2 regions of the Rhizobium sp. 62_C5_N11_2 genome follow, and region 1 is predicted to be linked to the other one. Evidence: riboswitches for the same ligand, from Rfam matches in the RefSeq annotation. Region 1 holds a riboswitch; the other holds the start of a gene.
The links. Region 1 has a riboswitch for S-adenosylmethionine ahead of AB8B31_RS01010 (O-succinylhomoserine sulfhydrylase). Riboswitches for the same ligand answer to the same signal wherever they lie in the genome.

Region 1 (10,858 bases):
ATCCCTCACCGTTGTCCCGGGAGCTCCGAAACAAGAAACGCTTGATCAATTTTGGTGACTAGTTCCGCCGCATGCAGTCTAGTAATTGATCTTTAACCTAGTGTGAGGCTGACTCCGTGACAAGAGTCGCATGAATCCGGATGAATCGAATTCGTAGTTTTCCCCAACTTGCTGCCTCTGCGTGGCATTTCTGCAATAATGCCTGTTGAAGACTGAAAATGCCGCTGTACACCCTTGCTGCATACGCTAAGGGCGCAGTTTTGTTGACATTGCAGCGCGAAAAGGAAATAGTGCCACTCGCCGCCGCAAGGCGGCATTTTTGATTTTTCGGGCCTGGTTTCCTTAGCCGGAGTCATTGCCCGGCAACTTGATGGAGATCGCGCCATGGCTGAAGCCGCGCCGCTTTATGACACCTATTCTCGTGCCCCGCTGCGGTTCGAGCGAGGCGAGGGCGTGTGGCTGATCACCGAAAGCGGCGAGCGATATCTTGATTTCGGCGCAGGCGTTGCCGTCACCTCAGTCGGCCACAGCAATCCGCATGTTGTGGGCGCACTGAAGGAGCAGGCCGACAAGGTCTGGCACCTGTCGAACATCTATGAGATCCCCGGCCAGGAACGTCTGGCGAAACGGCTGACGGACGCCACCTTCGCCGACAAGGTGTTCTTCACCAATTCGGGCGCCGAGGCGCTCGAATGCGCGATCAAGACGGCGCGCCGCTACCAGTTTTCCAAGGGCCATCCCGAGCGCTTCCATATCATCACCTTCGAAGGCGCCTTCCACGGACGGACGCTGGCGACGATCGCCGCCGGCGGCCAGGAGAAATATCTCGAAGGCTTCGGCCCCAAGGCGCCGGGTTTCGATCAGGTGGCTTTCGGCGACATCGAAGCGGTCCGCGCCGCGATTACCGATGCCACGGCTGGGATTCTCATCGAGCCAGTGCAGGGCGAGGGCGGCGTCCGTCCTGCCACCACCGAATTCATGAAGGCGCTCCGCCAGCTCTGCGACGACAACGGCCTGCTGTTGATCCTCGACGAGGTCCAGACCGGCGTCGGCCGCACCGGCAAGCTCTTCGCCCATGAATGGGCGGGCGTCACCCCCGACATCATGGCTGTCGCCAAGGGCATCGGCGGCGGTTTTCCGCTCGGCGCCTGCCTTGCCACTTCAGAGGCCGCCTCCGGCATGAAGGCCGGCACGCATGGCTCGACCTATGGCGGCAATCCGCTCGCCATGGCCGTCGGCAGTGCCGTGCTCGACATCATCCTTGCCGATGGCTTCCTCCAGCATGTGCGCGACGTCGCACTGGTCTTCCGCCAGGGCCTCGCCTCACTGAAGGATCGTTATCCCGATGTGATCGAAGATATCAGAGGCGAGGGGCTGTTGCTCGGCATCAAGGCTGCCGTTCCCTCCGCCGAACTGCTGCAGGCGATCCGCGCCGCCCATCTGCTCGGCGTACCCGCCGGCGACAACGTCATCCGCCTTCTTCCGCCCCTCGTGGTTACCGCCGAGGAAGCCCGCGAGGGCCTTGCCCGCATCGAGCGCGCCGCCGAAAGCATTCGCGCCTCCAAGGTCAAGAAGACGGCTTGAAGAGATTGCCGCCTTCGGGCGCAGCACAGGTAAGAAGACGATATGAGCCCTAAACATTTCCTCGATCTTTCGGCGGTCACATCAGCCGATCTCAGAACCATCATGAACGATGCGCTCGCCCGCAAGCAGGCCTTCAAGGCCGGCAAGGGCGACAAGCCGCTCGCCGGCAAGATGCTGGCGATGATCTTCGAGAAGCCGTCGACGCGCACCCGCGTCTCCTTCGACGTCGGCATGCGCCAGCTCGGCGGCGAAACGCTGTTCCTGTCCGGCACCGAGATGCAGCTCGGCCGCGCCGAGACGATCGGCGACACCGCCAAGGTGCTGTCGCGCTATGTCGATGCGATCATGATCCGCACCACCGAACATTCGCGGCTGGTCGAGCTTGCCGAGCATGCGACCGTGCCTGTGATCAATGCGCTGACGGATGACACCCATCCTTGCCAGATCATGGCCGACATCATGACCTTCGAAGAGCACCGCGGCCCGATCAAGGGCAAGACCATCGCCTGGACCGGCGACGGCAACAATGTGCTGCATTCGCTGGTCGAGGGTGCCGCGCGTTTCGGCTACCGCATGAACATGGCCGTACCCCTTGGCTCCGAGCCCAAGGATCACTATCTGAACTGGGCCCGCAATGAGGGCGCCGAAATCATGCTCTGCCATGATGCCGACCGTGCGGTCGCCGGCGTCGATTGCGTGGTGACCGATACCTGGGTCTCCATGAATCAGGAACATCGGGCCCGGGGTCACAATGTCTTCCAGCCTTATCAGGTCAACGCGGCCTTGATGGCGAAAGCCGGCAATGATGCATTGTTCATGCATTGCCTGCCCGCCCATCGCGGTGAGGAAGTGACGGACGAAGTGATCGACGGTCCGCAATCCGTGGTCTTCGATGAGGCGGAAAACCGTCTTCATGCGCAGAAGTCGATTCTTGCTTGGTGCCTGGGCGCGATCTGAACCATAATCGGATGTCGCGAGTCACAGACTCGCGACCGCGTGAGCGAAGGGCACGCTGGCCCATCGCTCTAAACTAGGAGTGAAAGCCATGGCAGAAGCTGCAGCCGCCCTCGGCCAGTTTGATTTCGCCGGCGATGACCATGTCGTCCCCTTCCAGGTGGAGGGGCTGGATGTGCGCGGCCGCGCCGTCCAGCTCGGCCCGATGCTCGATGCGATCCTCGAGCGCCATCATTATCCCGCACCCGTTGCCCGGCTGCTTGCCGAAGTCGTCGTGCTGACGGTGTTGCTCGGCACCTCGCTGAAGTTCGACGGCAAGTTCACGGTGCAGACCAAGGGCGATGGCCCGGTCGATCTCCTCGTCGCCGATTTCTCGACGCCGGAAAATGTCCGCGCCTATGCCCGTTTCGATCAGGCGCTGCTCAACAAGGCGATCGAGTCTGGTGAAACCGAGCCGGAGCAATTGCTCGGCAAGGGCGTGCTCGCCTTCACCATCGACCAGGGAAAGTTCAGCCAGCCTTACCAGGGCATCGTCGCGCTCGACGGCACTACGCTGGAAGAAATTGCCGGCGTCTATTTCCGCCAGTCGGAGCAGATCCCGACGCGCGTCCGCCTTGCCGCCGCCGAACTCTTCGATCGTGACGATGCCGGCAAGCCGCGCCATCGCTGGCGGGCAGGCGGCCTCGTCGCCCAGTTCCTGCCGGAAGCGCCGGAGCGCATGCGCCAGCCGGATCTCCACGGCGGCGACGGCGACACCGGCAACCGCCCGCATGGCGAGGACGATGCCTGGGTCGAAGCCCGTTCGCTAGTCGAGACCATCGACGCCGATGAACTCACCGACCCGCTTGTCGGTACCGAACGGCTGCTGTTTCGCCTGTTCCACGAGCGCGGCGTGCGCGTCTATGAACCGCGCGCCGTCTTTGATCGCTGCAGCTGCTCGCGCGACAAGATCAAGGGTGTGCTGAAGGGCTTTTCGGCCGAAGAGATCGAAGCCAGCCAGGAAAACGGCGAAATCGCCGTCACCTGCGAATTCTGCTCGACCACCTACCGCTTCGAGCCGGCCGAGCTTCAGCCGGCCGAATAGTTCTGAAAAGAGGCGGTGCGCTATCGCCTCAGTTAAGCACCCGCAGCAGCCCGGGGGAATCCAGCGAGAAGGCGGGGATGTCGACATCGAACATCTCGCCTTCGTCCGTTTCCATCTGGTAATGGCCGAACATCAGCCCTGAGGGCGTGTCGAGCGGGCAGCCGGAGGAATATTCGTAGGTGTCGCCGGGGCTGAGGCGCGGCTGCTCGCCGACGACGCCGGGACCGGTGACCTCGTCCACCTGTCCGTTCTGGTCGGTGATGTTCCAGTAACGGTTGACCAGCCGAACGGCGATGCCGGAATTGTTGCTGATAACAATCCGGTAACCCCAGACATAACGATCGTCGTCCGGATCGGATTGCTCCTCCAGATAGAACGGTTCGACTACAACTTCGATGTCTCTTGTGAGGGCGCGATACATGCCTTGCACCTTAGTCAAGATATGTTACCCGTATCTTATAAGAGGCCCTGTCCGTCAAGAAACGGAACAATTATCATCGCTGAAACGGCTATGGTTCGAAGGGTTTTCGATCGTTAAGCCTAATTGTCAGTGTTAATTCCGGTTCGGAACGCCGCGGCGGGCAAACTTGTTCCCCCGGCCTCACCTTGTGAGATCCGGCACGGCCGAACCCCAAATGAGGTCCGGCCGCCTTTATCCCTAGGTCAGGCCGAAACCTTGGCAAGCGCCCGCGCGAAATCCTCGATCAGGTCGTCGGTATCCTCGATGCCGGCCGAAAGGCGGACCGTACCAGGCGAGATGCCGAGTTCGGCGCGCGCCTCTTCCGTCAGGTTCTTGTGCGTCGTCGTCGCCGGATGGGTGATCAGGCTCTTGCTGTCGCCGAGATTGTTGGAGATTTTGACAATCTCGAGCGCGTTCTGCAGCGCGAAGGCCGCATCCTTGCCGCCCTTCAGCTCGAAGGCGACCAGCGTCGAGCCGCCGGTCATCTGCTTGGCGATGATATCGGCCTGCGGATGGTCCTTGCGGCCGGGATAGATCACCTTGGCGATCTTGCCTTGCTCGGCCAGGAAATCGGCGATCTTCGCCGCATTCTCGGTCTGCTGGCGCACGCGCAGCGGCAGCGTCTCGATGCCCTTCAACAGCGTCCAGGCGTTGAACGGCGACATGGCCGGGCCGGTATGGCGGAAATAGTCGTGCAGGTTCTCGTCGATCCATTCCTTGTCGGAAAGGACAACGCCGCCGAGGCAGCGGCCCTGGCCGTCAATATGCTTGGTGGCGGAATAGACGACGATATGGGCGCCGAGCTCTAAGGGCTTCTGGAAGAGCGGTGTCGCAAAGACGTTGTCGACGACGACCTTGGCGCCGATCTGGTTGGCGAGCTTGGCGACGCCTGCGATATCGATCACTTCGAGCGTCGGGTTGGTCGGGCTTTCCAGGAAGAACACCTTGGTCTTCGCCGTGATCGCCTTTTCCCAGTTCGCAAGATCCCGGCCGTCGATCAGCGTGCAATCGATGCCGTATTTCGGCGCCAGCGTCTCGACGACCCAGCGGCAGGAGCCGAAGAGGGCACGTGCAGCGACGATATGATCGCCGGCCTTCAGCTGGCAAAGGATCGCCGCGGTGACGGCGGCCATGCCGGAAGCGGTGGCGCGGGCGTCTTCGGCGCCTTCGAGCATGCACATGCGCTTTTCGAACATGTCATTGGTCGGGCTGCCGTAGCGGGCGTAGATGAAGCCCTCGGTCTCGCCCTTGAAGCGGGCTTCGGCCGCCTCCGACGTCTCGTAGACGAAGCCTTGCGTGAGATAGATTGCCTCGGACGTCTCGCCATATTGCGAACGCAGCGTGCCACCGTGGACGAGTTGGGTTGCCGGGCGCCAGGTCTTGCTCATGCCATCACCTTCACATAACAAAAAAACCGGTCGCAAAAGCAGACCGGTTTCAACCCGGTCTTTTTAGCCACTTGTTTAACGTGGCTGCAAGCCGACCGGCCAAATCACCACGGGATAATTCTGCAATACTGCTGTTAGCTGCTTGCGTCAATTCCCCGAGTTTGGTTTTGTCGGCGGCAAATGATGGATGAGGCATGATGGCTCGCGAAACGGGAATTCTGGCGGATCGCGCGATCTCCGCGCTGTTCGAAACGGAGCGTCTGATCTCCGAACGGGAGCTAGACCGCGACCAGATCCAGCCGGCAAGCCTCGACCTGCGCTTGGGCGCCAAGGCGTTCCGCGTGCGCGCCAGCTTCATGCCCGGCCCCTCGCATCTGGTGTCCGACAAGCTCGACCGGCTGAGCCTGCATGTGATCGACCTCTCCGAGGGGGCGGTGCTCGAAACCGGCTGCGTCTACATCGTGCCGCTGATGGAGAGCTTAGCGCTGCCGGCCGATATGTCGGCCTCGGCCAATCCGAAGAGCTCGACCGGGCGCCTCGATATCTTCACCCGCGTCATCACCGATTACGCTCAGGAGTTCGACAAGATTCCTGCCGGCTATTCCGGCCCGCTCTATCTCGAAATCAGCCCGCGCACCTTCCCGATCGTCGTGCGCCGTGGCTCGCGCCTGTCGCAGATCCGTTTTCGCGTCGGCCAGGCCCTGCTCGGCGAGCCGGAACTGTTGAAGCTGCATGAAAGCGAGACGCTGGTCGCCAGCAAGCTGCCCAACGTTTCCGGCGGCGGCATCGCGCTGTCGATCGACCTCGCCGGAGACAAGGAAGGCCTGATCGGCTATCGCGGCAAGCATCACACCGCCGTCGTCGATGTCGACAAGAAGGCCCAGCACGACATCTATGATTTCTGGGAACCGCTCTATAGCCGCGGCCGCAACGAGCTGATCCTCGATCCGGACGAGTTCTATATCCTCGTCTCGCGCGAGGCCGTGCATGTGCCGCCGGATTATGCAGCCGAGATGACCCCCTTCGATCCGCTGGTCGGCGAATTCCGCGTCCATTATGCCGGCTTCTTCGATCCGGGCTTCGGCCATGCGCCTGCCGGCGGCCGCGGCAGCCGCGCCGTGCTCGAAGTGCGCAGCCACGAGGTGCCCTTCATCCTCGAAGACGGCCAGATCGTCGGCCGCCTCGTTTACGAGCACATGCAGGAAAAGCCCGCCAGCCTCTACGGCTCCGGCGTCGGCTCCAACTACCAGGCCCAGGGCCTCAAGCTCTCGAAGCACTTTCGCATTTGAGCCTTCCCGGCGGCCGCGACTTGACAGCGGCCCCCATCTGTTGGAAATCTCGCATCAACGCGGGTGTAGCTCAATGGTAGAGCAGCAGCTTCCCAAGCTGAATACGAGGGTTCGATTCCCTTCACCCGCTCCAGCTCCCGCAAACTATACCTGATGCGCCTAATCCCCGAAAAACCGGATCGGCTTGTACCGACGATGCGCGATGATCAGGCTTCTGTCGGGCTGGATGATGTAGGTTTCCTCCACCTGCTGGCCGTACTGGTCGATGAAATCATGCGGAAAGGCGGAACCAACTGGTGATTTGGTGAGCTTGGTGCGCGGTTGGCCACTATAGGTGATGCTTCCCGGTATGGGTTCGAGGCCTGGGCCGCCATAGGTGACGGTGCTGCATCCGGCGAGAACGAGCGTGCCGATGAGGCCGATGATTGCAGGTTTCATGTCCATCCCTCCCAATGCCGTGAATAGTATCACTCTACGCCTTGCCGGAGAGAGTTCACGACACGAATGCCCATGCCGCTCTTCAACCCTTCGGGAAGCGTCGCCGGGGACGCCGTGATCGAGTGGTCGACGGCCACCTATGGATATTAGGGTGACAATCCCGTTCCACCAGTGGTGCACCGACGCATCCATTGCCGAAACCGGTGCCGTCTGCTAGATCGGCACCGTCGAAAAAGGCAGGATCGGTTGAGGTAAGCCCGGTCCCTTCCGCTGGAGCGTTAAGCGCTCCGGCGAAGCTCTGCTCCGTGCCATGGCACGAGAACCCGCGACGTGATCCGCATGAAGATGCGGGATCCCGGCGGCGTGCGGAGACGGCAAAAAGGCAGTCCCGGGATTTTTTTTCGAACGGAGACTGTCATGCGCCTGAACCATCTCGATTTCCACGTTCCCGATATTGCTGCCACGGCGGATTTCTTGATCCGTCATTTCGGCCTGAGACTTAAGGATATGCGCGGTCAGAACGGCCTCGCGATCCTGGAAGACGATGCCGGCCTCGAAATTGTCCTCAGCCACGCCATCGCCAAGTTCGGCACAGCCGATCAGGTGGAGATCGGGCGCCAGACCTATCACATCGGCTTCATCCTGCCTGAAAGGGCGGATGTCGATGCGGTCCATGCCGGGCTTGCGGCTGCCGGTGCTGATCTGTCCGGCCCGCCGGTCGCCATGCGCGGCGGCTGGCTATTTTATTGCACGGCGCCCGGAAACATCCTGGTCGAGATCGGCTGGCGACAGGGTTAGGTCCCCAAATAGCAAGGGCGGCCGCAGCCGCCCTTGCCAATGCCTGTTTTGACCGGCTCAGAATTCCGTCCAGTCGGGATCCTGGCTCGGCGACGTGCTGCCGCCGGCGCCGAAGGCGTTGGCGATTTTCTGGCCGAGCGCGCGGGCCGGCGAGGCGGCAGGGCGGGCGGTGCCTTCCCTAGCGACGCGGATCGGGGCTGCCCTGGCTGCCGGGCGGGCGGCAGCGCGCGGTGCGGCGGTGTGGGCCGGCGCGATCGGCGCGCTGGCGGTGAAGCCGCCGGTGCCGGTCAGCCTGAATTGGCCGAGCAGATTGTTGAGCGCTGCCGCTTCCGTTGCCAGGTTGTGGCTGGCGGCGGTGGATTCCTCGACCATCGCCGCATTCTGCTGCGTGCCCTGGTCCATGGAATTGACCGCGGTGTTGATCTCCTGCAGGCCGATCGACTGTTCGCGGGAGGCCTCGGCGATCGCGTGGACGTGCTGGTTGATCTCCTGCACCTCGGCGACGATCGCGTCGAGCGCCTTGCCGGTTTCGCCGACCAGTGAGACGCCGGTCTGCACATGCGTGCCGGAGGTGCTGATCAGCGCCTTGATCTCCTTGGCCGCCTTGGCCGAGCGCTGGGCGAGCTCGCGCACTTCCTGGGCGACGACCGCAAAACCCTTGCCGGCTTCGCCGGCACGCGCCGCTTCGACGCCCGCATTCAAAGCCAAAAGATTGGTCTGGAAGGCGATGTCGTCGATGACGCCGATGATGTTGGAGATTTCGCCCGAGGACTTCTCGATCTGCTGCATGGCGGAGACCGCCTTGCGGACGATCTCGCCCGATTTTTCAGCGCCGAGGCGGGTACGGGCGACGAGCTGGCTCGCTTCCTCGGTCCGCTTGGCGGCGTCGCGCACCGTCGTTGTGATCTCCTCCAGCGCCGCTGCCGTTTCTTCGACGGAGGCAGATTGCTGTTCCGTCCGCTGAGAAAGCTGGTCTGCGGAAGAGCGGATTTCATTGGCGCCGGCGCCGATCGCCCGGGCATTGGCGCCGACCGTATGCAGGGTTTCGTTGAGCTTCTCGACCGAGTTGTTGAAATCCGCACGCAGCGCATCGAGATGCGCGACGAAGGGTTCGTCGATATGCGAGGCGAGGTCGCCGGCGGCAAGGCGGCGCAGGCCGTCGCCGAGTGCTGCGACGGCGCGTTCCAGTTCGGATGCTTCGCGGACTTTCTGCGCTTCGCGTTCGCGGCGCTCGCTGTCGCTGACGTTGCGGTCGGCTTCGGCGCGCGCCTCGATTTGGGCCCGCTCGATCGCATTGTCACGGAAGACCAAAACGGCCTTTGCCATCTGGCCGACTTCGTCGCCGCGGTCGAGACCGCTGACATTGCTTGTTGTGTCACCCTCGGCAAGCCGGGTCATACGCTGGCGCAGCTGTGCCATCGGGCCGGCGATGCCCATCTGGGCGACGAAAACGCTGAAGCCGACGGCGGCGAGAACCGCGATGCCGATCAGCACGAAACAGAAGACGATCCGCCCGTTGACGGAAGCCGAGAGCGCGTCGCCGCCATCGTTGAGCATCGTCATCATCGCATCATTGTTGGCGATCATCTTCGGCGTCAGCGCATTGAGCTTGGCATTGATCAGGGCAACATTCGAAAGCGCGCCGGCGCTGTCCTTGGCTTTGCTCTGTTCGGTGATCTTGTTCGCCAGGGTTTCGATCTCATCGATTCCGGCCTGGATTTCATCGATCGCCGGTTTGCGGCTCGGCACCAGCGCCAGTGCCTGCTTCATGCGGTCACGCGCCTGCGGCAGCTTGCTCGGTGTGGCGAGCGCCGTCTGGAATGCCGGCGTATCGGGCTTCATGTCGGCAAGCAAGGTGACCTGCAGCACCGAGGCCACCGCCGATGCGCTGGCGCGCGCGCTCAGCATCGAGGCCTGCGCCTCATGATCGATGAAGGCGCTGTAGGCCGCATCCGCGCGGCGGAACTCGGAGATGACATAGATCAGCCCGGCCATGGTGATCAGCCCGAGCAGCGCCACGACCGATATGATTTTTGTGCGGATTTTCAGATGTTTCAGCATGGAAATGTCACCCGATTGACGGGGCGTGTTGCGCGCCCGGTGCTTTTGAAATCAATTGTTGCAGAAAAACGCTGCTTCAATATTGCGGTTTAGGGATTACGTTTGGGCTGACGCTTGCATCATGCGATCGGCTGGCGGGATCCGATGTCGTCGCGACAAATAAAGGCGATATTCTTTAATTCCGCGCTAACACCGGGCGGCGGATGACTGTGATTTTTAAGGGCTGAATTGTCGTCTCGGGTGCGTTGCCACAGCTGTCGGTCCACGCCGATGGCTGCCCACACCCTAACCCTCTCCGCGTAAAAACGGGGCGGGACGTGCCCTAGGCACGATCCGGCTCACCTCCACGCATATTCCCCACCACGCATGACTCTGATACATCTCGCCGACGCCGCAATGCTTCGCGCTTAACCCAGAGACCAAGATCACGATGATGCAATCCAAGCTGGCATCCCTGACTCTGAAGGGTTTTCTCGCGTTCGGCCTGTTTCTCGGCGTGCTTCTTTCGAATTTGGCCGCATCCGCCCAGCAGGCGTCCCCCTCGCTGCCGCTGCTCTTCGATGCACGCGAACGTCTTGCCAGGCCCGATCTCTCCTCGCTGGTGCGCTTGCGCTTCCTGACGTCGGTCGATTTCCCGCCCTTCAATTTCACCGATCAGAACGGCAAGCTCTCCGGCTTCAATGTCGACCTCGCCCGCGAAATCTGCAGCGAGCTGGAGATTTCAGACAAGTGCCAGATCCAGGCACTCCCCTTCGCCGACCTCAGGGATGCGCTCGCCGCCTCGCAGGGCGATGCCGTCATC
Region 2 (10,858 bases), 4.1 Mb from region 1:
ATCGACACTGCTGAAGATTGCCGCCGGCCTGGTCGAGGCACAGTCCGGCGCGGTCTTCCGCCATCCGTCCTCGACGGTGCGCTATCTCGAACAGGCGCCGGACTTTGCCGGCTTCAACACGGTGCAGGCCTATGCCGAGGCCGGCCTCGGGCCGGGCGATGACCCCTATCGTGTCACCTATCTACTGTCGCATCTCGGGCTGACCGGCGAAGAAGACCCCAGAATGCTGTCCGGTGGCGAATCGCGGCGCGCTGCCCTTGCCCGGGTTATGGCACCGGAGCCAGACATTCTTCTGCTCGACGAACCGACCAACCATCTCGACCTGCCAACGATCGAATGGCTGGAAGGCGAGCTGCAAAAGACGCGCAGCGCCCTGGTGCTGATCTCGCACGACCGGCGTTTTCTCGAAAAGGTCTCGACGGCAACCGTCTGGCTCGACCGCGGCACCTCGCGCCGGCTCGACCGCGGCTTTGCGCATTTCGAAGCCTGGCGCGACCAAGTGCTGGAGGCCGAGGAACTGGAGCAGCACAAGCTCGGTAAGTCGATCGAGCGCGAGGAGCACTGGCTGCGCTATGGCGTCACGGCGCGGCGCAAGCGCAATATGCGCCGTCTCGGCGAGCTGCAGACGATGCGCTCGAACTATCGCGGCCACAAGGGGCCGCAGGGCACGGTACAGGCGACGGTTTCGGACGCGCAGGAATCCGGCAAGCTGGTGATCGAGGCCGACAAGATCACCAAGAGCTTCGGCGAGCGGGCAATCGTCACGCCGTTTTCGATCCGCGTACATCGCGGCGACTGCATTGGTCTCGTGGGACCGAACGGCGCGGGCAAGACGACGCTGCTGAAGATGCTGACCGGGCAGCTTGCGCCTGACAGCGGCACGGTGAAGCTCGGCACCAATCTGGAGATCGCGACGCTCGACCAGAAGCGCGAGGATCTCGACCCCGAGGATACGCTTGCCAATTATCTGGCGGACGGGCGCGGCGAAAACCTGCTCGTCAACGGCGAGCAGCGCCATGTCACCGGCTATATGAAGGAATTTCTATTCCAGCCGGAACAGGCGCGTACGCCGATCAGAAACCTCTCCGGCGGCGAACGCGCCCGGCTGATACTGGCGCGCATCCTTTCGCGCCCGACGAATCTCTTGATCCTCGACGAGCCGACCAACGATCTCGATATCGAAACGCTCGATCTCCTGCAGGAGATTGTCGCAGGCTTTCCCGGCACCGTCATTCTCGTCAGCCACGACCGCGATTTCCTCGACCGCACCGTGACCTCGACGATCGCACCCGCCGTGCCGGATGCGCCTGATGGCCGCTGGATCGAATATGCCGGCGGCTACTCGGACATGCTTGTGCAACGCAAGGGCGCGCTCGAGGAGCGCAGAAAAGCCGAGAAGGCGGCGGAGAAGCCGAAGACGCCGGAGGCACCAGCGCCAGGCAGCTCGAAGGTCAAACTCTCCTTCAAGCAGAAATTCGCACTGGAAAACCTGCCGAAGGAAATGGCGAAGGCCGAAGCCGAAATCGCCAAGCGCGAACAGGTGATGGCAGATCCCAATCTTTTCACGCGCGATCCTGCCGCCTTCAACCGACTTGCCAGCGAGATGGAAAAACTGCGCGCCGGCCTGACAAAGATGGAAGAGGAGTGGCTGGAGCTCGAAATGCTGCGGGAAGAGCTGGAAGGCTGAGATTTTCTCGAGGCTGAAGGCTCACTTTTCCTTGATTCGTCAGTGTGTCGTCCTGCGGCATAAGGTGCCGTCCGGCAGCCGGGGATATTGCCGATCGCAACGGCGACAAGGAAAAGTCAGATGTCTCGCAAGCCCTATTCCGGAATTTTCACGGCGTTTGTCGCCGGTAGCCTCGTGACCCTTGCCCTGTCGCAAGCCGCGCAGGCGCAGGATGCCCAGCGCATTCGTGTTCGCGGCGCCATCGAAAGCCTCAGCGGCGATACGCTCGTCGTCAAGACGCGCGAGGGCAGCGATGCGACGATCGCGCTGAAATCCGGCTGGAAGGTCGGCGGCATCAAGAAAGCCTCGGTCGAGGATATCAAGCCCGGCGATTTCGTCGGCGTCGCTTCACTTCCGAAGGGCACGGGCCCGGACGGGGCGATCGAGGTGCTGATCTTTCCGGCGTCGATGAAGGGAACCGGCGAGGGCAACCGTCCCTGGGATGCGCAGCCGAACAGCCAGATGACCAATGCGACCGTCAGCAACGCCGTCAAATCCGTGGACGGCCACACGATCACGCTGACTTATCAGGGCAAGGAAAAGACGATCGCGATTGCCGATGGCACGCCGATCGTGACGTTGGCGCCTGCGACCAAGGATGATCTGAAGCCCGGCGCCGGCGTCGTCGTCACCGGCGAAAAGGCGGCGGACGGCAGCATCTCGGCCAGCCAGATCGCCGTCGGCCTCAACGGCATCACGCCGCCGATGTGACCAGCGGCTCAAATCCTTACCTTATGCAGGCCGTCATCCCAAAACAGCTCCACACTTTTGGGCGGCATGTATTAAAGCGCCGGCGCGGGCACGGCGGCAGCGCCCGCACTGGCGCTGGCGCCGGTCTGGGCGACAGGCGGCTCCTCGGAAATTGACGGCAGCGCTTGCAGATGCAGCACGCGCGGCTTCAGCGCCTCGAGATAGGCCTCGGAGCGGCCGATATAGATCATGCCGCTTTCGGGCATGGAGACGAGCAGGTTGGCCATTGTTTCCTGCAGTTCCGGCTCCATGCCTTCCAGCACTTCGTCGAAGATGATCCAGCGCGGGCGCACGAGCAGGAGGCGGGCAAATCCGATCGCTTTCTGCTGGTCGCCGTCGAGCAGCTTGTCCCAGCGGGCGCGGGTATCGAGCCTTGCGATCAGCGAATGCAGGCCAACCTTGTCGAGGGCCGCCTCGACGGCGGCTTTCTCGTAGGCTTCGGGACGTTCGGGAAAGGCCAGCGCCTCGCGCAGCGTGCCGCCGGGAACATAAGCAACCTGCGGAACGAAGAGCATGTCGTCGATTGGCGGCAGGCCCATCGTGCCACTACCGCACGGCCAGAGGCCGGCCATCGCCTGGAACAGCAGCTTGCGGTTGACGCTGTGATCGCCGTTGATCATGATCCTTTCGCCGGCCTTGATCACGACATTGGTTTCACGCAGTCGGAAACCGCCGCATTCCTCGATATCTTCGCCGACTTTGGCGACGATCACCACATCCTTCAACGTCAGTGTGTCGGGCGCGGCGTTTTCATAGGCGATGCTGTCCTTCAGGTCGAAGTCCTCGTCCATGTCGAGCAGCGCCTGGCGGAAATCGGTGACGCGCATCAGCGTGGCGCGCCACTCGGCGATCGGGCCGAAATTGGAGACATACCAGCGCAGCGCCGTGTTGACCTGGTTGAAGGCGCCGACCGACATCATCAGCTGGCCGAGGGTGAGGCCGCCGGAGAAATAAGCTGGGGCGGCAACGATGATCGGGATGACGATTACCAGCCAGCCGTAGCCGGCCGAAACCCAGGTGAGATTGGTATTGGCCATGGCGAGCCGCTTGACGACTGTCAGTACCGAGCTGATGTCGGTGTTGATACGTCGGCGCTCGTTCTCCTCGCCGCGGGCAACGGTGATCGCCGGCATGTTCTCATTGGCATGCATCAGCGTGAAGCGAAGCTCGGCTTCTTTCGAAAAACGGTCGGCATTGAGCTTGACCAGCTTGCGGCCGACGACCTGGCTCAGCACCGAGGCGGAAGCGGCATAGAAAATCGCCGCCCAGACCATGTAGCCCGGAATGGAGAAGCTGTGGCCGCTGATGCGGAAGATGAAGCCGCTCGAAAGCTCCCAGAGCACGCCGATGAAGCTCACCAGGAGGATGGTCGACTGCAGCAGGCCGAGAACGAGCCCTGTCGTGCTTTCGGCAAGGTTGCGGGAATCCTCGTGCAGACGCTGGTCCGGATTGACGCCGATCAGGCCGCTGGAGGCAAGCCGCAGTGCCCGCTTGCGCTTCAGCCACTGGTCGACGAGATCGCGTGACAGGCCTTCACGCATATAGAGCGCCGTCATCTGGTTCAGCCAGGCCTGCAGCACGTTGAGCAGCAGCAGCGTGCCGGCGATCATCGCGAAGATTTCGAGTTGGTGGAAGAATTCGCCGAGGTCGCGGCGCTCCAGCGAGTCATAGAAGGGCGCATTCCACTCGTTCAATATGACCTGGCCGTAGGACGTCGCCAGGATAACGAGGATCAGCACGGTCGCCAGAAACAGCACCCTGCCACGCACTTCCGAATTCCAGAATGCTGAGAACATGACGCCGAGGCGATATGTCAGGCTGAAATCATACCCTACCCTATCCTGCCTCCGGATGCCCGGCCTCCCCTCAATCTTATCTGCCATTACGCTTTTCCAAATCGCCCATGCCCCTATAAATAACATGGTGGCGTTACGGGTCTATCAACAGATTCTATCATTCATTAAACTGTGATGATGCGGCAGAGGTCACTTGACTGCAGTCGACAGTTGATTCGCGACCCGACTGGGTCTAATTAAAGCGCTCCGTGGTGATTTGGCCGGCCGGCTTGCAGCCACGTTAAAAAAATCGCTAAAGGGCCGCGTGCGGACCGGTAGCGATTTTTTTCGCCGCCGGTTTTTGTTTTTGATCGAGTGACCGCAATGCCCATCAAGATCCCCGATACGCTGCCCGCCTTCGAAACCCTGGTTCAGGAAGGTGTGCGGGTGATGACCGAGACGTTGGCGATCCGTCAGGATATCCGACCGTTGCAGATCGGGCTGCTCAACCTCATGCCGAACAAGATCAAGACCGAATTGCAGATGGCGCGTCTCGTCGGCGCCTCGCCGCTGCAGGTGGAACTGTCGCTCATCCGTATCGGCGGCCACAAGGCGAAGAATACGTCAGAAGATCATCTGCTTGCCTTCTACCAGACCTGGGAGGAGGTAAAACACCGCAAGTTCGACGGCTTCATCATCACCGGGGCGCCGATCGAGCTCTTGCCCTATGAGGACGTCACCTATTGGGCGGAGATGCAGCAGATTCTCGACTGGACGGAAACGAATGTCCATTCGACGATGAACGTCTGCTGGGGCGCGATGGCGGCGATCTATCATTTCCACGGCGTTCCGAAATACGAGCTCAAAGAGAAGGCCTTCGGGGTTTACCGCCACCGCAACCTGAAGCCTTCGTCCATCTATCTCAACGGCTTTTCCGACAATTTCGAAGTGCCGGTGTCGCGCTGGACCGAAGTGCGCCGCGCCGATATCGAGAAGTCCGAAAACCTGGAGATCCTGATGGAATCACCCGAGATGGGCGTGTGTCTCGTGCACGAGAAGAAGGGCCGGCGGCTCTACATGTTCAACCATGTCGAATATGATTCCACCTCGCTTTCCGACGAGTATTTTCGCGACGTCGATACCGGCGTGCCGATCAAGATGCCGCACAATTACTTCCCGCATAACGATCCGGCGCTTGCGCCGCAGAACCGCTGGCGCAGCCATGCGCATCTCCTGTTCGGCAACTGGATCAACGAAATCTACCAGACGACGCCCTTTGATGTGGAAGAGATCGGCACGGACATCTGACCTTGCCGATCGCGCCCCGAGCCGGTGCCGCCGCCTCACTGCTGCGGCATTTTCTTTCTGATCCGCCGGTTGCGGATTGAAGCAAATGCGGGCAGGTTCCTGTCCCGAACCCTACCACACCGCGCGTCTTCATCGGACGTGCAATGCACAGTTTGAATCGCTGCAAATTCCTCAAATCGATTCCGAATTGAGGAATTTGCAGCAGAGATAGAATGGACGGTCGATGATGTCGGATAAGTTGGAGCGGGACGTTTTCGGGCAGACGAAGGCGGGCGAGACCGTCTATCGCGTCGTGATCAAGGGCGGTGGGCTGACGGCCAAGATCATGAGCTGGGGCGCAGTCATCCAGGATCTGCGCCTCGAGGGACATGACGCGCCGCTGCAGCTCGGCTTCGACGATTTCGACAGCTACCCCCTCTATTCGTCCTATTTTGGCGCGACACCCGGCCGCTGCGCCAACCGCGTCGGCGGCGGCAGGTTTACGCTTGACGACAAGGACTATCAGCTCGAACTGAATGAAAACGGCGTGACGCATCTGCATGGCGGCAGCGACAATATCGCCAAACGCAACTGGACGATCGTCGAGCATGACGTCGACCGCGTGGTGCTGAAGATCGTCGATCCCGATGGCCGCGCCGGCTATCCCGGCAATTGCACCATCCAGGCGACTTTCTGGGTGCATGGCAACGGTGAACTGTCGATCACCTACGAATCGACCAGCGACCAGCCGACGCTCGCCAATGTCTGCCAGCACGCCTATTTCAATCTCGACGGTCGCGACGATGCGCTTGGCCACGATATCATGATTGCCGCCGATCATTATCTGCCGACCGATGAGAAGCAGGTGCCAACCGGCGAGATCCGTTCCGTCGAGGGCACCGAATTCGATTTCCGCGAGATGGCGCCGATGAAGCGTTTCGTCGGCAGCGAACAGGTGTTCTACGACCATAATTTCTGCCTGTCCGCCGAGCGCACCGCCAAACGAACCGTCGCGCTCGCCCGCAGCCTTTATTCCGGTGTGTCGCTGGAAGTGCGCAGCACCGAGCCAGGCGTACAGTTCTATGCCGGCTTCAAGCTCGATACCGGGGCTCCCGGCATCGGCGGGCGCAAATACGGTCCATTCGCCGGCTTCTGCCTGGAGACGCAGGTCTGGCCGGATGCCATCAATCACCAAGGTTTTCCGAATGCGGTTCTGCGCCCCGGCGAAGTGCTGCGCCAGGAGACGGATTATATCTTCACCAAGAACTGAGCGTCCTCCAGCGCCGCGCGTTTCTAACGCGGGGCGCTGTCGACGCACGGTTGTCAGATTTGGTCGCTATGAAACCCTCGCCGGCCCGCCGGCGAGGGTTTTTTCTTTCGGCACTCGATTCTGTCTTGCCGATTGGTCCTATATAGGTTCTATTGTGCGTCCATGGATAGAACCAGTCTGATAGCGGAATTGAATAGCCGCGGCCTGCGTGACGAGGCATTGACCGGGCCGCTCTACAAGCGGCTGGCGCAGACGCTGACCGGCCTCATTCAGGAAGGGCTGCTGAAGCCCGGCACCGCACTCCCGGGCGAGCGCGACCTTGCCGAAGCTCTGAAGCTCGGCCGTGTGACCGTGCGCACCGCCTATCGCGATCTGATGGCGTCCGGCGCATTGGAATCGCGCCACGGAAGCGGTACTTTCGTGTCGAGCAGAGTGGAGCGCATGGAACAGTCGCTCTGGCGGCTTTCCTCCTTCTCCGCCGACATGCGTTCACGCGGGCGTCTGCCGGCCGCACGGATATTGTCGCGGGCGGTCAATACGCCGTCGCCGGAGGAATCCTTCCTGCTCGGCCTCGGCGGCGACGAGCCGGTGCTGAGACTCGACCGCTTGCGCCTTGCCGACGGCCTGCCGCTGGCGATTGAACGCGCCGTGGTGCCGATCAAGTTCCTGGGGCACGATGCCGGTGGCGAGGGATCGCTCTACGATGCGCTGACGGCCAGCGGCCACAGGCCCGTGCGCGCGCTGCAGCGGCTGACGGCGGTCACGCTCGACCCGTCCTCCGCCGCAATCCTGAACGTCAAATCAGGCGCGCCGGCGCTCCTGATCGAACGTGTCTCGCGCCTGGAAGACCAGCGCGTCGTCGAATACACCCGCTCGCATTATCGCGGCGATGCCTATGATTTCGTAGCCGAATTGAGAATCGGAGATGACCTATGAATGACAACCAGTCACTGATGTTGCAAGAAGCCGGCCAATCGCCAGAGGTGGTGGCCACGCTTCTCGAAAAGGAAAAACCGGTCTTTGCCGAGATTGCCCGGCTGTTTTCGTCCGCCCGCCCGAGCGTGGTGACGACGGCGGCGCGCGGCTCCTCGGACCACGCCGCCACCTTTTTCAAATATCTTTTCGAGATTACCTGCGGCGTACCGGTCGCCTCGGTCGGTCCGTCGATCGCTTCCGTCTACGGTGCGGCGCTGCATCTGAAGGGCGGCGTCCATTTCACCGTCTCGCAGTCGGGTGCCAGCCCCGATATCGTCGCGTTGCAGGATGCGGCGAAGAAGGGCGGAGCGACGACGATCGCCGTCGTCAACGTCACCGACAGCCCGCTTGCGAAACAGGCCGATATCGTTCTCGGCCTCAATGCCGGCGCGGAAAAGAGCGTCGCGGCGACGAAATCCTTCATCGCCTCGGTCGCCGCCCTTGCCGGCGTGACGGCTGCGATCGGCGGCGCGTCCGACCTGCAGGCGGCGCTCGACGAGCTGCCGGAGGCGCTTTCGGCGACCGCCGGGATTGACACGGCGGCAGCCGAGGAGGTGCTCTTCAACGCGACCTCGCTCTATACCGCCGGCCGCGGCCCGGCCTTTGCGATCGCGCTCGAAGCGGCGCTGAAGGCCAAGGAAACCTCCGGCCTGCATGCCGAGGCCTTCTCGCTGGCGGAACTGATGCACGGCCCCATGCGCCTGGTGCAGCCGGGCTTCCCGATCGTCGCCTTCGCACCCGACGATGCGGCCTTCGCCAACAATGTCCAGGCGCTGGAGCGCCTGCAGAAGCTCGGCGCCACCACTGTCGGCTTCTCGGCGCAACCGCTTTCCGGTGTCCATCTGCGCGTGCCGACGACGGGCAACGGCCTCGTCGATCCGCTGGTGTCGCTGCTCGTCTATTACAGGCTGATCGAGTCGGTGACGCGCCGCAAGGGCTTTGATCCCGACAAGCCGGCGAACCTGCTCAAGGTGACGGAGACGGTCTGATGGTCCGCAAGATCTTCCTCGGCGCCCGCATCTTCGACGGCGAGCGCTTCCATGACGACAAGGCGCTCATCGTTGCCGATGGCCGCGTCGAAGCGATCGCTGCCAGAGATGATCTGCCGGACGGCGAGGTGGTGACGCTTGCGGGCGGTATTCTGTCGGCCGGCTTCATCGATGCGCAGGTCAATGGCGGCGCCGGGCGGATGCTGAACGACGAGCCTTCCGCCGCCTCGATGGACATTATCGCCGGCGGGCATCGGCCCTATGGCACGACGTCGCTGCTGCCGACACTGATTACCGATACATCAGAAGCGTCCATTGCCGCCATCGAGGCGGCCAAGGAGGCTGTCAAGGCGAACCGCGGCGTTGCCGGTCTGCATCTCGAAGGTCCGCATCTGGCGCCTGCGAGGAAGGGTGCGCATCTGGCCGAACTGATGCGACCGGTGGAGGACCGCGACGTCAAGGCCTTCATCCAGGCACGCGAGGCGATCGGAACGCTGCTCGTCACAATGGCGGCCGAGCAGGTGACGGTTGCCCAGGTGCGCGAGCTTGCGGAAGCCGGTGTCACCATCAGCATCGGCCATTCCGATTGTTCGAGCGAGGCGGCGGAAGAACGTTTCGATGCCGGCGCGCGGGGCGTCACGCATCTCTTCAACGCCATGAGCCAGCTGGGACACCGTGCGCCCGGTCTCGTCGGCGCGGCGATCGATCATCCCTCGACCTGGTGCGGCATCATCGCCGATGGCCATCACGTCGATCCGAAGGCCTTGCGCACGGCACTGCGCGCCAAGCGCGGCGAAGGCAAGCTGTTCTTCGTCACCGACGCGATGTCGCTCGTCGGCTCGGAGAAGGATTCGTTCACGCTGAACGGGCGCACCGTCCGGCGCGAAAGAGGCGGCTTCTGCTCGAAGCTGGTGCTTTCCGATGGCACGCTGGCCGGTTCCGATGTCGATATGATCTCGACGATCCGTTACGGCGTCACCTATCTCGATCTGACGCTCGCCGAGGCGTTGCGCATGGCGACCCTTTATCCCGCCCGCTTCCTCCGGCTTGCTGATCGCGGCCATCTCTCGCCGGGGACACGCGCCGATCTCGTGCATCTGACCGATGCGCTTGCCGTCACCGCCACCTGGCTCAGCGGCGAAGCGGCCTGAACGCTAAGGCGCGTCGCGATCTTTCAGATTCGCTCTTCGCGCTTTAGATCTTTGTTTTTACGCATGTCGTTATCGCAAAACCGCGGCACACTTTTGCGCGACATGCTCTAGGAGAAGCGGGATGACCGACATTACCGATGCCTATTTCTCCAACCTGATCGGCCGGCTGGAAGAGCTGAAGCAGGTGCTTGCCGAGCCGATGGCGCAGGCAGCAGCCGTCATCCTCGATGCTGCCCACGGCGACAAGCGCGTCTATGTCTTTGGCACCGGCCATTCGCACATGCTGGCGGAAGAGGTGCACTATCGTGCCGGCGGGCTCGCTTTCACCGTGCCGGTGCTCGTCGGCTCGGCCATGCTGCACGAGGGTGCGGTCATCAGTTCGGTTTATGAGCGCACGCAGGGCCTGGTGCGGCCAATGCTGGAGCGTTACGGCATGCAGCCGGGCGATGTCATCATCATCGCCTCCAATTCGGGCGTGAATGCCGCGCCGATCGAGGCCGCCGATTATGCGCGCGAAATCGGCGCAAAGGTGATTGCCATCACTTCGATCGCCTATTCCTCAGCGATCGCCAATGGCCGCCGGCGGCTCGCCGACGTGGCCGATGTGGTGCTCGATAACGGGCTGCCGCCGGGTGATGCCGTTGTCGATCTCGAAGGCACGGGGCTTCGGGTCGGGCCGGTCTCGACGGCAGTCGGCGTGACGGTCATCAATGCGATCTTCGCCGAAGTCGCCTCGGAGCTTTCGAAATCCGGCGATGCGCCAATTTATCTCAGCGCCAATATGCCGGGCGCTGCCGAGATCAACCAGAAACTCGTCAAGAAATACCGGCCGCGCAACCCGCATCTCTGATGATGGGAGCGAAGCGGTGTCGCAATCACAGTTCCGTATGTCACGACATGCTCCTGACGCGATCAAGCGGCAAGAATGGAGCTGA

Region 2: another riboswitch for S-adenosylmethionine. It lies ahead of metA (homoserine O-acetyltransferase MetA); the one in region 1 lies ahead of AB8B31_RS01010 (O-succinylhomoserine sulfhydrylase).

Annotation. Positions count from the first base shown of each region.
Region 1 is NZ_JBPWPW010000001.1:186,543-197,400, forward strand. Features, by position in the region: gene AB8B31_RS00990 (aspartate aminotransferase family protein) at 385-1,584, shown strand; gene argF (ornithine carbamoyltransferase) at 1,627-2,541, shown strand; gene AB8B31_RS01000 (Hsp33 family molecular chaperone) at 2,630-3,622, shown strand; gene apaG (Co2+/Mg2+ efflux protein ApaG) at 3,651-4,043, opposite strand; gene AB8B31_RS01010 (O-succinylhomoserine sulfhydrylase) at 4,286-5,470, opposite strand; SAM riboswitch at 5,513-5,591, opposite strand; gene AB8B31_RS01015 (2'-deoxycytidine 5'-triphosphate deaminase) at 5,665-6,759, shown strand; tRNA gene AB8B31_RS01020 (tRNA-Gly) at 6,819-6,892, shown strand; gene AB8B31_RS01025 (hypothetical protein) at 6,919-7,197, opposite strand; gene AB8B31_RS01030 (VOC family protein) at 7,615-7,995, shown strand; gene AB8B31_RS01035 (methyl-accepting chemotaxis protein) at 8,053-10,056, opposite strand; gene AB8B31_RS01040 (transporter substrate-binding domain-containing protein) at 10,487-10,858, shown strand, end outside.
Region 2 is NZ_JBPWPW010000001.1:4,277,528-4,288,385, reverse strand. Features, by position in the region: gene AB8B31_RS21050 (ABC-F family ATP-binding cassette domain-containing protein) at 1-1,687, shown strand, start outside; gene AB8B31_RS21045 (hypothetical protein) at 1,808-2,437, shown strand; gene AB8B31_RS21040 (ABC transporter ATP-binding protein/permease) at 2,509-4,398, opposite strand; SAM riboswitch at 4,511-4,588, shown strand; gene metA (homoserine O-acetyltransferase MetA) at 4,636-5,559, shown strand; gene AB8B31_RS21030 (aldose epimerase family protein) at 5,786-6,808, shown strand; gene AB8B31_RS21025 (GntR family transcriptional regulator) at 6,971-7,744, shown strand; gene AB8B31_RS21020 (SIS domain-containing protein) at 7,741-8,772, shown strand; gene nagA (N-acetylglucosamine-6-phosphate deacetylase) at 8,772-9,923, shown strand; gene AB8B31_RS21010 (SIS domain-containing protein) at 10,045-10,773, shown strand; gene AB8B31_RS21005 (NAD(P)/FAD-dependent oxidoreductase) at 10,836-10,858, opposite strand, start outside.